DNA from 2 places in the Paenibacillus sp. FSL K6-0108 genome. Region 2 is predicted to be linked to the other one. Evidence: a T-box and tRNA genes for the amino acid it is inferred to sense, from the RefSeq annotation. Region 2 holds a T-box; the other holds one or more tRNA genes.
The links. The T-box of region 2 lies ahead of trpS (tryptophan--tRNA ligase). A T-box ahead of a tRNA ligase gene usually reads a tRNA of that ligase, here a tRNA-Trp.

Region 1: it has a tRNA-Trp gene. The T-box ahead of trpS (tryptophan--tRNA ligase) is inferred to sense a tRNA for this amino acid. The anticodon was not compared.

The regions. Positions count from the first base shown of each region.
Region 1 covers NZ_CP150288.1:6,366,289-6,374,220, reverse strand. Annotated here, with positions in the region: rRNA gene MHB49_RS29045 (23S ribosomal RNA) at 1-1,260, shown strand, start outside; tRNA gene MHB49_RS29040 (tRNA-Asn) at 1,329-1,404, shown strand; tRNA gene MHB49_RS29035 (tRNA-Ser) at 1,408-1,499, shown strand; tRNA gene MHB49_RS29030 (tRNA-Glu) at 1,507-1,578, shown strand; tRNA gene MHB49_RS29025 (tRNA-Val) at 1,649-1,724, shown strand; tRNA gene MHB49_RS29020 (tRNA-Met) at 1,742-1,815, shown strand; tRNA gene MHB49_RS29015 (tRNA-Asp) at 1,843-1,920, shown strand; tRNA gene MHB49_RS29010 (tRNA-Phe) at 2,017-2,092, shown strand; tRNA gene MHB49_RS29005 (tRNA-Thr) at 2,111-2,186, shown strand; tRNA gene MHB49_RS29000 (tRNA-Tyr) at 2,192-2,277, shown strand; tRNA gene MHB49_RS28995 (tRNA-Trp) at 2,284-2,357, shown strand; tRNA gene MHB49_RS28990 (tRNA-His) at 2,386-2,458, shown strand; tRNA gene MHB49_RS28985 (tRNA-Gln) at 2,472-2,546, shown strand; tRNA gene MHB49_RS28980 (tRNA-Gly) at 2,551-2,625, shown strand; tRNA gene MHB49_RS28975 (tRNA-Cys) at 2,632-2,705, shown strand; tRNA gene MHB49_RS28970 (tRNA-Leu) at 2,728-2,806, shown strand; gene MHB49_RS28965 (class I SAM-dependent methyltransferase) at 3,088-4,014, shown strand; gene MHB49_RS28960 (helix-turn-helix domain-containing protein) at 4,203-6,590, opposite strand; gene MHB49_RS28955 (LiaF transmembrane domain-containing protein) at 7,080-7,388, shown strand; gene MHB49_RS28950 (PspA/IM30 family protein) at 7,423-7,932, shown strand, end outside.
Region 2 covers NZ_CP150288.1:857,705-865,636, forward strand. Annotated here, with positions in the region: gene MHB49_RS04165 (Ger(x)C family spore germination protein) at 1-523, opposite strand, end outside; gene MHB49_RS04170 (spore germination protein) at 520-1,989, opposite strand; gene MHB49_RS04175 (endospore germination permease) at 1,970-3,076, opposite strand; gene trpS (tryptophan--tRNA ligase) at 3,146-4,138, opposite strand; T-box leader at 4,315-4,618, opposite strand; gene MHB49_RS04185 (DMT family transporter) at 4,646-5,581, opposite strand; gene MHB49_RS04190 (PLP-dependent aminotransferase family protein) at 5,759-7,153, shown strand; gene MHB49_RS04195 (glutamate-1-semialdehyde 2,1-aminomutase) at 7,235-7,932, opposite strand, start outside.

The DNA of each region.
Region 1 (7,932 bases), 2.1 Mb from region 2:
TAGGCGAGAAGAGAATTCTAAGGCGCGCGGAAGAACTCTCGTTAAGGAACTCGGCAAAATGACCCCGTAACTTCGGGAGAAGGGGTGCCCCGGTAGTGTGAATAGCACGAGGGGGCCGCAGTGAAAAGGCCCAAGCGACTGTTTAGCAAAAACACAGGTCTGTGCGAAGCCGTAAGGCGAAGTATACGGGCTGACGCCTGCCCGGTGCTGGAAGGTTAAGGGGAGCGGTTAGGGAGTAATCCCGAAGCTGTGAACCGAAGCCCCAGTAAACGGCGGCCGTAACTATAACGGTCCTAAGGTAGCGAAATTCCTTGTCAGGTAAATTCTGACCCGCACGAATGGCGTAACGACTTGGGCGCTGTCTCAACGAGAGATCCGGTGAAATTTTAATACCTGTGAAGATGCAGGTTACCCGCGACAAGACGGAAAGACCCCATGGAGCTTTACTGCAGCTTGATATTGAATTTGGGTACGATCTGTACAGGATAGGTGGGAGCCTTTGAAGCCGGAGCGCCAGCTTCGGTGGAGGCACCGTTGGGATACCACCCTGATCGTATCTAGGTTCTAACCTGGTACCGTAATCCGGTGCGGGGACAGTGTCAGGTGGGCAGTTTGACTGGGGCGGTCGCCTCCTAAAGAGTAACGGAGGCGCCCAAAGGTTCCCTCAGAATGGTTGGAAATCATTCGAAGAGTGCAAAGGCATAAGGGAGCTTGACTGCGAGACCTACAAGTCGAGCAGGGACGAAAGTCGGGCTTAGTGATCCGGTGGTACCGCATGGAAGGGCCATCGCTCAACGGATAAAAGCTACCCTGGGGATAACAGGCTTATCTCCCCCAAGAGTCCACATCGACGGGGAGGTTTGGCACCTCGATGTCGGCTCATCGCATCCTGGGGCTGAAGTAGGTCCCAAGGGTTGGGCTGTTCGCCCATTAAAGCGGTACGCGAGCTGGGTTCAGAACGTCGTGAGACAGTTCGGTCCCTATCTGTCGTGGGCGTAGGAAATTTGAGAGGAGCTGTCCTTAGTACGAGAGGACCGGGATGGACGTACCGCTGGTGTACCAGTTGTTCCGCCAGGAGCACCGCTGGGTAGCTATGTACGGACGGGATAAGCGCTGAAAGCATCTAAGCGTGAAGCCCCCCTCAAGATGAGATTTCCCAGTATGTAAGACCCCTTGAAGACGACGAGGTAGATAGGCTGGGGGTGGAAGTGCAGCAATGCATGGAGCTGACCAGTACTAATCGGTCGAGGGCTTATCCAAATATGCAAGTTGTAAGTCGCACATTTCGTTTCGGATCTAGTTTTCAGAGAATAATCTCTGAAGAATATTCCCTGATAGCTCAGTTGGTAGAGCACTCGACTGTTAATCGAGTTGTCACAGGTTCGAGCCCTGTTCGGGGAGCCATATGGAGAGGTGTCCGAGTTGGCCGAAGGAGCACGATTGGAAATCGTGTAGGCGCCACAAGCGTCTCGAGGGTTCGAATCCCTCTCTCTCCGCCATTAGTAAGGCCCGTTGGTCAAGGGGTTAAGACACCTCCCTTTCACGGAGGTAACAGGGGTTCGAATCCCCTACGGGTCATAATTTAACTTCAAAAAAAAGAAGTTGATTTTCACAGCAGTTTTATGATAAGATCATAAATGTGTTGTTCGGAGGCTTAGCTCAGCTGGGAGAGCATCTGCCTTACAAGCAGAGGGTCGGGGGTTCGATCCCCTCAGCCTCCACCATATAACTTTTATAACGACGCGGGGTGGAGCAGCCCGGTAGCTCGTCGGGCTCATAACCCGAAGGCCGCAGGTTCAAATCCTGCCCCCGCAATTAACCTTTCTTTCAAGAAAGTGATCTGGAACCGTGGTGTAGTTGGCCTAACATGCCTGCCTGTCACGCAGGAGATCGCGGGTTCGAATCCCGTCGGTTCCGCCATTTTAATCTTTACATGAGGAAGCTGTTCACTAAATCTGCTATATGGCACCGAACGCCCTAGATAAAGTGTAACGTTTCAGGATTAAACTTTATTGTGGCTCGGTAGCTCAGTCGGTAGAGCAGAGGACTGAAAATCCTCGTGTCGGCGGTTCGATTCCGTCCCGAGCCACCATTTACGAAAACTTAATACGCCGGTGTAGCTCAACTGGTAGAGCAACTGACTTGTAATCAGTAGGTTGGGGGTTCAAGTCCTCTCGCCGGCACCACTTATGGAGGATTAGCGAAGTGGCCAAACGCATCAGACTGTAAATCTGCTCCCGTACGGGTTCGGTGGTTCGAATCCATCATCCTCCACCAGTTTTTAGGGGCATAGTTTAAAGGTAGAACAACGGTCTCCAAAACCGTTGGTGTGGGTTCAATTCCTGCTGCCCCTGCCAATTAACTTTCAAGACATATTGTATTATGGCGATCGTGGCGAAGTGGTTAACGCACCGGTTTGTGGATCCGGCATTCGGGGGTTCAATTCCCCTCGATCGCCCCTTTATTTTTTTTGGGGATTAGCCAAGCGGTAAGGCAACGGACTTTGACTCCGTCATGCATAGGTTCAAATCCTATATCCCCAGCCATTATGCGGACGTGGCTCAGCGGTAGAGCATCGCCTTGCCAAGGCGAGGGTCGCGGGTTCGATTCCCGTCGTCCGCTCCAAAATATGGCGCCATAGCCAAGTGGTAAGGCACAGCTCTGCAAAAGCTTTATCCCCAGTTCGAATCTGGGTGGCGCCTCCAGTAATTTTTCAAAACTTCATATGCCGGCGTGGCGGAATGGCAGACGCGCTCGACTCAAAATCGAGTGGGAAACCGTGGAGGTTCGAGTCCTCTCGCCGGTATTCAAGTAAGTAAAGCTCATTAGATGCATAATCTAATGAGCTTTTTTATTTTGACAGATACTATACGGAGTATGATTGGTAGAAGGAAATTAAATTATTTATTTATATGTATTGACGTACATCTTTAATGGGTATATTGTAGACATGTAAAGTCCTTAATGCTAATTCCTTTAATTGCGGATATTATAGCTCTTTTAAATTCATATAGAAGATGCTTTCATAAAAATAATAGTCCCGTTTAACTTTTTATATTTTCATACAAAGAAATGGAGTGAGTCATCGTGTCCAAGGAAAAACAGGTATCTAAGCAATCTGAACTTTTATTCAATCTATCTGTATGGGAAGAAGCTTGGAGAAATCAATCTATAGGTTCTACATCCAATATGAAAAACGCTGCATTCTACGCGACAGAAGCATTTGAACAATGGGCTACAAAATATCATCAGCAGTCGTTTACTGAAGAGGGAAGGCAGCGATCTGAACGCATCATAGGCTGGATCGAAAATCAGGGAGTGGATTTAAACGGTTTATCCATATTGGACATTGGAGCAGCGTCTGGAATTTTTACTATCCCTTTTGCCACCAAAGGAGCGACTGTTACAGCTGTAGAGCCATCAGAACTGTTCAATTCATTAATGAAAGAAACGATTCCTCCGTCCTTGCATTCCAGTATAGATATTGTGTCAGAACGGTTCGAGGAAATATCGATTAAGGAAAAGGGCTGGGAAAAGAGATATGACTTCGCATTTGCATCCATGTGCCCGGCAATGTCGGATTGGGAAACGATTGAACAAGCAATAAGCACTGCACGGAAGTATGTTTATATCAGCACGATGGCCGGGCCAAAAGAAGATACACTATTAGATGAGCTTAAAAAGGTACTGGGTGTCTACCCTCCAAACAATTATGGTGACATGGGTTATATACAACAGCTACTATACCTGAAAGACTATTCCTACACTACTTTGATCACTAAAGAAACAAGTTATTTTAAGATGTCAGTGGAAGAAGTCGTAGACAAACTTCAGGAATGGCTTGGCACGCATGAATTGCCAACGGATGAAGGTTCCCTTGCCCTGGCTGAGCACTACATCAGAGACACGTATAAGGAGGGTGAGGTTGCATTTTCACGCGGCGGGAAGTTCGGTAAAATTCTGATTCAATTGGAGCAACCGAATATGAAAGGGGTACGTACCAAAGCGCAGTAAATAATGTGACCAATATTAGAAAATTATATTTATTTCAAGTAATACGTAGTTACAAGGGAGTCGCTGTATTGACTCCCTTTTTGTATCGTCATATTTAGAACAACTTCTTTGGTTAAGTGTAAAGGGGTAGTTCTTCTGCAAAAGAGAAACGGACAAAGCTGTCGTACTTCAATCCTCTTAAGATCTCCCTACTGCTTCATGGACAATTCAGCCTTCTGCCTACGTTCTCGGTATTGTCCAGGAGTGATCCCTTCCCATTTTCGAAAAGAGCGGATAAAGTTCTGGGGGTTATTATAGCGCAGCCGCGCAGCGATGTCCTTGACCGTTAGCTCGCTCTCGTCCAGCCACTTTTTAGCTATACTGAAGCGGTACTTTGTCAGATACTCACTGAATGCACAGCCTGTTTCTTTGCGAAACACACTACTCAGGTAATTTGCATTGTAGTGGAGTCTGGATGCGCACTCCTCCAACGTCAGATCTTTATCGTATTCTTGCTGGATGATGGCAATCATTTTCTCGGAAATGTGCTGATATTGAGCGTACTGTCGTTCCTTCAGAATAAGAATGATCGGTATGATGATATGTTCGTTAAACCACTGCTCAACCTCAGCTGCGTACTGTAAAGCATGAAGTTCATTGAAAATAGATCCATGGCCTTTGGAGATCTGTCCCAGCCGTATACCGGATTCCTGCATCATCTGCAAAATATGTGTTAATAATCGGGTAAGTGCTACCTGATATTCTTCTGGTGTGCATTCCATGCCAAACAGTACTTCAAGCAACTGGTGGAGAAGAGAGGAGGCATGAGCCTCATCTGCATTTTGGATAGCCTGTAAGAGCGTATATTCCAGTGATTCGGGATAAGATAGCGCCCAATAGGATGTGCGATTATCGACTGCTTCAAATTGAAAGATGATGCCTGCTCCCAGCTTCATTCGATGTTTGAGCGCTTCAAGGGCCTCCGTATAAGCTTGCGGGATCTGAAACAGGGAGGCGCAAGGCTGACTAAAACCAATGCTAACCTGCAGACTAAGGATCTCTCTGATTTGATATTGAAGTTGTTCCGTTAATGTGGACAGATGTTTTGAAAAACGAACCCCGTCTTGCTCAGGAGAACCGATGATCGTAACGACAGTATGTTCATAGACCACAGGAAGCAGCTGTTGTTCTGCGTAAACACTCTCCTCCAGTATATTTTGAATGGCAAACAGCAGTAGATCACGATCTTTGGCATGATATTTGGTGTGATTTACGAGATCAGCCTGGACTGCAATGACGGCTATTTGTTGCCACTCTTGAAGCTGTGAATCATAACCATTCTCTCTGAGGTTGTCATGAAGAGTAGAGGGTGGATTTTTGCCAAGAAGCAGGTTGATTAAAAAATGAGTACGGAGCTGCAAGTTATATTGATTTAATTTGCTTTCAAGTTGGGATTGTGAAGCAGTTAGCTGAGAAATGCCGGTTCTGATTTGCTCGAATTCATCCATATGAAGTATAGAATGGGTTTTGGAATGACCTTTGGACAATGGCTTGTGACCGAGCTGTATAAGAAGTTTGCGGATGGGGATGTGCATTCGCCTCGATCCAATCCATGAGAGTAATAGAGAAAGCAGTAGCATAGCGGTACTGATATACATGGTGTGCAACCCAATCTGAACATACTCGTGGGTTAGAATGTTCCTAGGCGAAACGAGAATATATGTCCACCCTTTTAGAGCAGAATGCGTATAGGACAGCGAGTAGTCAGTGTCTGCAATACGTACCTCACGTTGACCTGAAGAGGCGGTGAACCCACGCTTAGATAACAATTCACTAAAGTTGGCCCCCGAATTGCTGTCCCATATTCCTGCTGCATCCAAAGGCTGTCCAATATAAAAAGGATCAGGATGAACCATAATACGTTGTTCACGATTCAGAATAATCAGCCCGGCGGCAAATTTGTCCGGAGAATTCTCTTCCATTGCTTTTTGCAGTGAACACGCGGGAATTCCTGCAATCAGTGCAGCATCAGAAGAAACATTTATATGGGGGATCGTTCTCGCAAGTGCAATGTGATACATGCAACCTGAATCCACTATACGCTCCTCATTGTTAAATATGGAGGATGGGGTGAGCTGCCAGCCGGATGTAAGTGTGTTTGATAACAAGTCTTTCATGGGCAGAGCCATTGGAAATTCAGTATTAAGGTACAGGCCAGCATGATTAATAAGCCAATCCTGTGTCTGATTTACGAGTGTAATATCCATTAGAGGCTCCCATGACCTCATATTATTAAATTCGTTCTGTAGCTTCTCAGCAAACAAAGGCCCAGTGTCTTGGATCGATGATGATGAAGTTAGCGAACGGAGCGTGTCTGGTGACCGAACGGCCTGATCGAGCATATAGCTTACGGTGGCAAGTTTGTGCTCCACATTGGTTTGCATTTGGATCAGCAGTTGTTTATTGGCTTGAATACGGTGCAGTTCCGATTGTTTCGAAGAATAGATAAAAGCAGCGATTCCGGTCAACAGAATGGGCAGCGTACTTAACAAGATTCCGAAGACTACCATCTTATGTAGATAGCTGAATGATCGCACAGTTCCACTCCTGACTTTGGATTAGTAACACTTTCTATATTAGTAAACGCTTACATATATAACAATCTAAATTTTGTTTATTTGGATAAAAAAGTAATAAAGATTCAATTCCAAAGTAAAGTGAAGAAATATTTAAGATCGTATTTCAGCTTTGTGGAGTTATTTGGAAGACAAAATGGGAAACTGCAGTCAAGGGAGGACGTAGATAAGAGATATGGACGCCATATTCATAAGGGGTGAGGGGATCTGGAAAAGGGCAATTAGGTATATGTGAGGCTTCTATTTGGTAGAGTGGTCAGCGGTCTGATCCAGGGACAGTCAAAGGTCCAACACGATCCCCGACCTGAGTCTAGGATGAAAAACCGTCCACGGTCTGTTTTGAAAAGTCGCAGTTTCCCCTAGAATAAGGACATAAGGTTAAACAAGAAACAAACAAACAAATACACACAAGCCAAAATTAACGAATCGAAAGGGTGGTGAACAACAATTATGAGATGGAATAAAGGAAATGGCTGGGCGATTGTACTGATTGCGCTGGGTGCTCTCCTCCTCTTCGGAAAGTTAACTCCTCTACTGGGACACTTAATGGGTTATCTGATTCCGATCCTGATGATTGCACTTGGATACTACGGAGTTAAACGAGGAAACGTACTGCTTGGATGGATTGTTCTCTTCATCGGTATCCTCTCCTTGCTAGGTAAACTGGCCTGGTTGATCGGACCGATCATCGCGATTGGGTTAATCATCTTCGGATTCTCCATGTTGAGTAATAATCGCAGTCGTCGTGGCCGTTACTAAACTTTCACGATTATGATAAGGAGGACAGAACAAAATGAGTGTATTTCGTCGAATGCGGGATATTACCGTAGCTACTCTAAACGAACATCTGGAGCAAAGTCAGGATCCGGTCAAACTGATTGATCAGTTTCTGGTCTCGACCCGCCAAGACATCGGTGAAGCCGAGAAGCTTCGTCATCAATATGCAAGCCATACCAGACAAATGAAACAACAAGCGGATCAGGCAGCAGGTATGGTACACAAACGGGAAGAACAGGCTTCCATGGCTTTGAAAGCAGGCGAGGAGCATTTGGCCAAACTTGCTTTACAGGAGAAAATTCTCCACGAGGAAAAAATGGAGCAATACAATGAATTGTACGCACAAAGCAATGCAGCATTACAGGAACTGGATGAACAGATCGACCAACTGAAAGTGGAGTATCAAAATGTATACAGCAAACGTCAATACTACTATGCTCGTATGCAGACGATCCAATTACAGCAACGAATGAATCAGAGAGGTCATTACAACGGTCAGAATGTGCCCCGTATGTTCAATCGGCTG
Region 2 (7,932 bases):
GTTCATATCCGGAATGTTGCTTATACAGCTTCATCGGTTCAAACAGCTCGATGGTCTGGGCGGATTGGTTCAGCAGGGCAGAGGGAGCGAGTACATCTGTAATGTTACGCTCTGTACCGTAGAGCCATGGAGTATATCTCAGTTGGCCTGAATGCAACAGTGTATTAAAGACATCCTCCAGCCGTCCATTCAACACATTTTTGGATAAAACAATTGCTTTTACATGGGTCCACAGCGTTTGTTGCTGAGACGTTTGATACAGGTCATCAATAGCCATACTCAGCGTAGAACCCTTACCCCGCCCAATCCAGATATCACTTGCTTGCCTTGAAGTGGGTCCTTCCTGCTTGGCAATATTGGAGAAATCAATGAGTTGAGCGTAAGCAACGTATTGGTTGTCTACATAATCTATCCCTACAGCCGTGATAAAGTTAATGCTCTGAACCTCTTTGGAATCCCAGCACCCGGTCAACAGGATAAAGCAGCTTATTAACAAGCTAACCTTAGCCGTCCATCTTGTCACGAGCGTTTCCTCCGGCGAGTGGAATCCTGGGTATGGAGTACAGCTGGGCGCTTGGTCCGTTTCATGGAAGGGGGCATGGATACGGCTTGGGTGAAGTCGCCGGGTATATAAGGAGAGACGGGTGACAGGTATGAGACCCCATAACACTCCAACGATACGAGGTGCACCAGCAGACCAAGCAGTCCAATGATGAAGCCGAATAACCCAAGAATGGAAGAAATGACTAGCATCCCTATCCGGACTTGAGCCGTAGCCCCACTAATCACGGTATTCACCAAAATATAGCTGGAGATCACCGAGATCGCCACCGTGACAATGATCGTGGGGGAAGTAATTCCTGCTCGAATAGCTGCATCTCCGATAATAAGCCCACCGACCACGCTGACGGTTTGTCCCAAGGCTCGTGGGAGCCTTCGGCCTGCTTCATTAAATAGCTCGAACATAAATATCATTAGAAATGCTTCCAGCGTTACTGGCATAGGTAGACCCATCCGGGTACCTGAAATGGTTGCGAGCAGAGGCAGGGGGATCTGTTCCACATTGAAACTGGTCAGACCAATGTAGAATCCAGGAAAGAAGCAGGCAATCAGTAATCCGGAAATGCGCAAAATTCGCTCAAAAGTAACGATGAAAAAAGGGGTACTCTCGTCTTCCGGCGACTTTAGCTGATTAAACAGAGTGGTTGGAGCGATAATGGCTACGGGTGAACCTTCAATGAGAACCGCAAATCGCCCATTTAAAAGGGAGTCCACGACATAATCGGGTCGCTCCGTATTATCCGTGAGTGGGAAGATGCTGCGAATTCCCCCCATAATTGCACGTTCCATAATCGAGGTACCGAGAAGGCCATCGATTTCAATTTGGTCGAGATTCTTGCGTGCTTCTTTCAGAATATCCGGGTTAATGATGTCTTTGACATACAACAGACCAATAGAGGTCTGGGTACGACCGCCTTTAACATATTTTTCATAACACATGGAAGAGGTTTTCATTCGTTTGCGAATGAGGCCGATATTCACGGACAGCTCTTCAGTGAACCCATCCCGAGGCCCTTTAATCGATGACTCGATCGCCGACTCCTCAGGGTTTCTTCCTGGTATACTCGCGATATCCAGACTGCAAGACTGATCATTATTTCCGAAAATAAGCAGTAGTTGTCCGCTAAAAATCAACAAATTTAGATTCGCTATGTCTGTGAGATCTTCCACTGGATTCAACGTTAATCCCAATTCTTTGGGATGTGCTTCTTCTATGAATAGAGAATGGCTTTCCAGCCGTGGAATAATAAACTGGTTGATTTGTTTACCATCGACCAAACTTTCGCAATAGAGCATAATCACCGACATATCGGTTTCATCTTTGGCTGGAAAGGTCTGAATAACAACATCTGCGCAGGGACTGAACTGCTCTTCGAAAGAGGCAAGTAGTGTTTCATGGGAAGTGGTGTCAATCGTTTGGTGCTCCATGATGTTTCCTCCTCTGATGGTGTGAACTGATGTATGCAACGGCTGCTGCAATCACCGCTAGTCCGCTCAGATACACGAGATTGAACGGAAAAATGTATTGCACAAGCAGCTTTTCAAATGTCATATCATCCAGAGGATACAGCATGGAAAGAATAAATAAGACGCCAAGAGTGACACAGCAGATGATCCTTCTGGAGGCGCTCTTAATATTCCAAATTTCTATCACAATATACAGAGCCAGACTAATTCGAGTAAACGAACCGGCGAGCCATTGGTAGATGGAAAAGAAATCAGTCTGGGCAATATATTTGCCCAAGGAGGCAATTCGCCATTCTTCAAAGGCGGGATATCGCATTTTGGCAGCTTCAAAAGGGTTGAATTCCACGATCGCCCCAATGAGTGGGCCAAGTGTGAGCACAAGAATAATTGAAGCGAGCATCAGGTACTGCCATACACGAATGCGCTTGGAGAGATGGGGCTGTATGTACAAGATGAATAGCAGCTCAAACATGCCTGCAAGGCTGTAAACCATGCCATGAAGCACGGGATGCCAGCCATGTTCAAGCACAGGCAGCAGACGACTGTAATCCTTGTATTGTGTATTAACGATAGCAACATAGAAGCCAAGCAGCACAACCAGGGGAAGGACCAATCCTGCTGTAAATGCCAGAGAGCGCATTCCTTTATAGGCTGCATAGACACAGAGGGACATAAGGGCAATACTGGTAACCAATACCGGCGTCTCCGTCAGGTAATTGGTTTTGGCCCAAGTGGTGGTATCATGCAGAGTAAAGTAGATTACGGACAGAAAAAAGAGGCTGTTTCCTATCCGAAACAGCAAGCCAATAGGCTTGCCAAGATGGGAAGTCAGCCATTCATGCAGGGTTTGATGCTGGAGAAAACGGGAGACATAGGCAAGCATTAGAGTGAATATAAGATAAGGCCCGGCAGACAGCAGAACGGATATCCATGCATCTCTTTTGGCAGAAGACAAAAGGGCAGGGATGATCAGGACGTGGCTGATCAGGCCGACAGATAACATGATTAACATCATGGCTTGCAGAAAAGAAGGCTGTGTTGATTTCATGCTGAGGGGACCTCATTTCCCAATAGACTGTTCTCAGCAGTGTTAACGAGATCAGGCCTTCTCATACCGTCAGTCGAAATAACGTATCCCCATCGCTTCACGAACCTCAAGCATCGTCTCACGGGCAGCCTGCCGGGCCTGACGTGTGCCTTCCACGAGGATTTCTTTCACTTCATGCCCACGGTGTTCATAGTAATTTCGCCGTTCACGGAAAGGGGAGAGCAGTTCGTTAATTGCAGTACCTGCAATCTTTTTGCAATCCTTGCAACCAATGGTGCCATTACTACAGTTCGCATGAATCTCAGCAGCCTCATCCTTTCGAAACAGCTGGTGATAGGCAAACACCGGACAAATATCCGGATGTCCCGGGTCAGAACGATGAATGCGTGCAGGGTCGGTTTTCGCCTTGGACAGCTTGGCATACACATCATCAGGATGGGCATTCAACGAAATGGCGTTGCCCATGCTTTTGCTCATTTTGCCCACGCCATCCAGTCCGCCCAGCCGTTCTCCGGTCAGGATGCGTGGTTCAGGCAGAACGGGCGCATATAATTCATTGAACCTCCGTACCAGTTTCCGTGCTGTTTCGATATGTGGGATCTGGTCTTCGCCTGCCGGAACAAGGGTTGCTTTGCAGAACGCAATATCCGCAGCTTGGCTGACTGGATAACCGAGAAACCCGTAATAGAGATCGTTATAGCCTCGGTCACGCGCTTCGTTTTTAATTGTGGGATTATGCCGAAGAGTGTTCACCGTGATAAACATGGAGAAAATCACAGTCAGCTCGGCAATTTCCGGAATCATCGACTGGATGAATAGCGTGGCTTTATTGGGATCGATACCTACGGCAAGATAATCAAGTGTCACTTGATGCACGCTGTCTGCAATCAGCCCTGGTTGATCATAGTGGGTCGTGAGCGCCTGTACATCAGCCAGTAAAATATACGTTTTGTACTCATCCTGCAATTGCACCCGACTGCGCAGGCTGCCCACGTAATGGCCGAGATGAAGCTGTCCGGTTGTCCGGTCTCCGGTTAAAATAATTTCTTTGTTCTTGTTCAAGGTTCATTCTCCTTTGATGTTGTGATTTGTCGATCCTTACTTGCTGACGCCACCAGCCGTCTTCCACGACCATCACCTCCTTTCAGCCTGCCGTGTAAATGTTGAGTTGTACTTATAAAGAAATTAAATCAAAAAAAAGCCTCGTCCTTCATCCTGTTTCCCAGACGGGAACAGAACAGAAGGACGAAGCTTATGCTTCGCGGTGCCACCTTAATTGGCCGCTGGTTGCGGCCCACTTGAGGGATACGGATAATGATATGCAGGAAGCCCACATATGCCTTATCGATATCCTGTCCATGGATAACGGCTGAACATGCCGCCTTGCCTACTAACGATCTGCGCTCCTGAGTACAGGTAGCAGAACGAGTTCAACTCGGAACTCCGAAGCCCATTTCCACATGACCGATACACCGGCTCACACCATCCGCCGGCTCTCTGAGGTATCCTGTCCTGTGTACTTCTCTTCATCATTGTTGATAACGTCCGTTTACAATTTTTCACATTGTATCACGCTTGATCTGGTTTGACCAGCCCACGTTTTCTTCCGCTCATATTGGTGCCAAGTACACCTGCGATGATCAGCAGGGCTCCAACAAAGTGGTATCCATGAACGGGTTCATGCAATATCCAGGCTCCGCCAGCAATCGAAATGAGTGTGGACAAATTACTGAATACACTCATTTTGGAAGCTTCCAGATGAGTCAGGGCATAACTCGCCAGCAGCGTGGAGATCATGGTGGAGAGGACGGCCAGATAAGCCAGTGCTCCCAGGTAAGATGCATCTCCCAGTGGCTTCACAAAATCCATCATGGTACCGCTGGACGCATGACGAATCAGGGAAGCTGCGTTAAAGACGACAAATCCAACCATTAAGGTTACCCAGGTCAGTTCCATGGGTTTATATTTCTGCGCCAAGGGTCTTGCCAATACACCATAACCTGCAAAACATACTGTGGAGAGCAGCAGTAAAGCAATACCTTTAAAATTGCCTGCCGACATCCCGCTTCCTTTCATGAAGAAAATAAAGATTACACCCGCCACGGACAACAGCAGGAACAGTTTTTGCAAAGTGGATGTACGTTCCTTTAGAAAGGTTGAGGCTAACAAAAGTGTGAACACGGGGGCCATCGCCTGAATGATCCCTGCTTCCGATGAGTTGGACGAAACTAATCCAAATGCCTGAAAGGCAAAGAACAAAACAGGAGAGAGCAGTCCTAACGGAATGATACGCCACAGATCTCGAAGGGTTAGCTTGATCTTGATCCATCCGAAAATAACAGGAATGCTGACTACAAGTAACGACAAGGCAAAACGATGTGCCAGTACATCCATTGGATGTGCAACACTTACCGTCATTTTGACAAATAAAAAGGATAAACCAATAATGGCTGCATATAAAACAGCAGCTACATATGCGTATGCTCTAGTTTGGCTATTGTTCACAGGGTTTCCTCCAATAATACGGTTTTTCTTTTCAACTACAACGGCGCATATGCTGCTGCGTGCGCTGTCTGGCCTTATTCAATATACTGCCAGACCAATCATGGTACAATAGACAAAAACCTTAACTGTACCGGTACAGTAAAGATGATGCTAAGGTCGGAAGAGAGGCAGAATCCTATGAGAAAATACGAAATTATCGCCGAATCACTTAAGCAATGGATTCAGGACCAATTGCGCCAGCAGAACAGTGGACAATGGCAGGATAAAGGCATCAAACTGCCGGCTGTACGTGTTCTGGCTGAGCAGTATCAATGTAGTGTGAGTACAGCCATACGTGCGTACGAGTGGCTGGAAGAGAGACACCTGGTCTACGCGGTGCCTCAGTCCGGGTATTATGCGGTACAGAATGGGGCCGAAGTGGAGGATGGAGAGTGGCAGGGGCCGCTGGATTTTGCCTCCGCAGCTCCTGATCCGCGTGTATTTCCTTATTCCGATTTTCGCCATTGTGTGGATCAGGCAATGGAGAAGAGACAGGCGGATTTGTTTTTGTATGGAACCGAGCGAGGCTTGCCTTCCTTGATTGAATTGTTGCAGAAGCAATTCGCCGATTACCAGGTGTTTGCCCGGAAAGAGCAATTCTTTATTACGTCAGGAGTTCAGCAGGCCCTAGCTGTGCTGGCGTTAATGCCTTTTCCGAATGGGAAAAGGCAGGTGATGCTGGAAATGCCAGGTTATCATAATATGCCTTCGCTTCTACAAGGGCTGAATGTACCGATTGCCGGTGTCAGACGCTCACTCGATGGCCTGGATTGGGATGAGCTCGAACGACAGTTCCGCGAAGGAGATATCAAATTTTTTTATGTCATGCCGCGTTTTCACAACCCGATTGGCACCTCCCTGAAGGGAGCCGAGAAGAAAAGATTAATCCGGCTGGCGCAGCGTTACGACGTCTATCTAGTAGAGGATGATTTCTTGGCTGATCTGGAAGAGAATACAAAGCAGGACCCGTTATGGTCGTATGATACGGAAGGGCGAGTCATTTATCTGAAAAGTTACTCCAAAATCCTGTTTCCTGGGCTGCGGATTGGCGTGGCTATTCTGCCTGCAAGTCTTACTGCAACGTTTAGCAAATACAAAAAAATGCTCGACATTGACACTGCAGTACTGTCTCAGGCAGCACTTGAGGTGTACATTCGTAACGGGATGTTTGCCCACCATGGCAAAGTCATCCGCAGCCGTTATGCTGCCCGAATGAATAAATTGTATCAACAACTTAATGCCTTCCCAGACTTCGGTCCATTTGCGAATGCACCGCGTACAGGAGGAGAGCATACGGTTCTGCCACTGCCTAAGGATATGCCGCTCAGGGTTTTACTGTCCCGTTTGGACAAAAGGGGAGTCATTGCCGGTACCACGGAACGATATTATCCGGAAGGTTCACAAGAGATACAACAGGATAAAATGCTGCGGTTAAACATATCCAATGTTCCAAAGCAACGGATTGAGGGAGGACTACGGATTATCCGTGAGGAAATAGCGAAACTGCAAAAGGCGTCCACACAAGCGGAATAATCGCTTGGGGGACGCCTTATTTCATGTGATAAATTTCAGTGATTTCTGCTATGACGCAATTTGTGAATTGTTAGATAACCGTTACGCCTGAGCCATAGCTTTGAAGGAGGCTTCTGCTGCTTCGAGTGTTTCCTCAACATCCTTGTCCGTATGTGCAGTGGTCAGGAACCAGGCTTCATATTTGGAAGGAGCCAGATTAATGCCACGATTCAGCATATGACGGAAGAAGGAGGCAAACTGTTCCCCATCGGTATCCTGGGCTTGATCATAGTTCGTAACCGGGTGGTCACAGAAGTGGGTGGAGAAGGCTCCACGAATCCGGTTAATGGTTAATGCAATGCCATGACGGTCAGCGGAAGCCTGCAAACCTCTGGTCAGGTCAATCGCTAGACGTTCCATCTCTTCATACACACCCTGGCCTTGCAGAACTTCCAGACATGCAATACCCGCAGAGATGGACGCTGGATTACCAGCCATCGTTCCAGCTTGATAAGCCGGGCCGAGTGGAGCAACCTGCTCCATGACCTGTTTACGGCCGCCGTAAGCACCGATCGGCAGACCGCCGCCGATAATTTTGCCAAGAGCAGTCAAATCCGGTTCGATCTCCGCATGATTGTCCAGTCCGTCGTACGTCTGTGTGGAGCCATAGTGGAAACGGAAGGCTGTAATGACCTCGTCGTAAATGACGAGCGAGCCGTTGTCCCGAGTCATGGCACAGAGTCCTTCCAGGAAGCCGGGTTCCGGCATAACCATACCGAAGTTGCCAACAATCGGTTCAA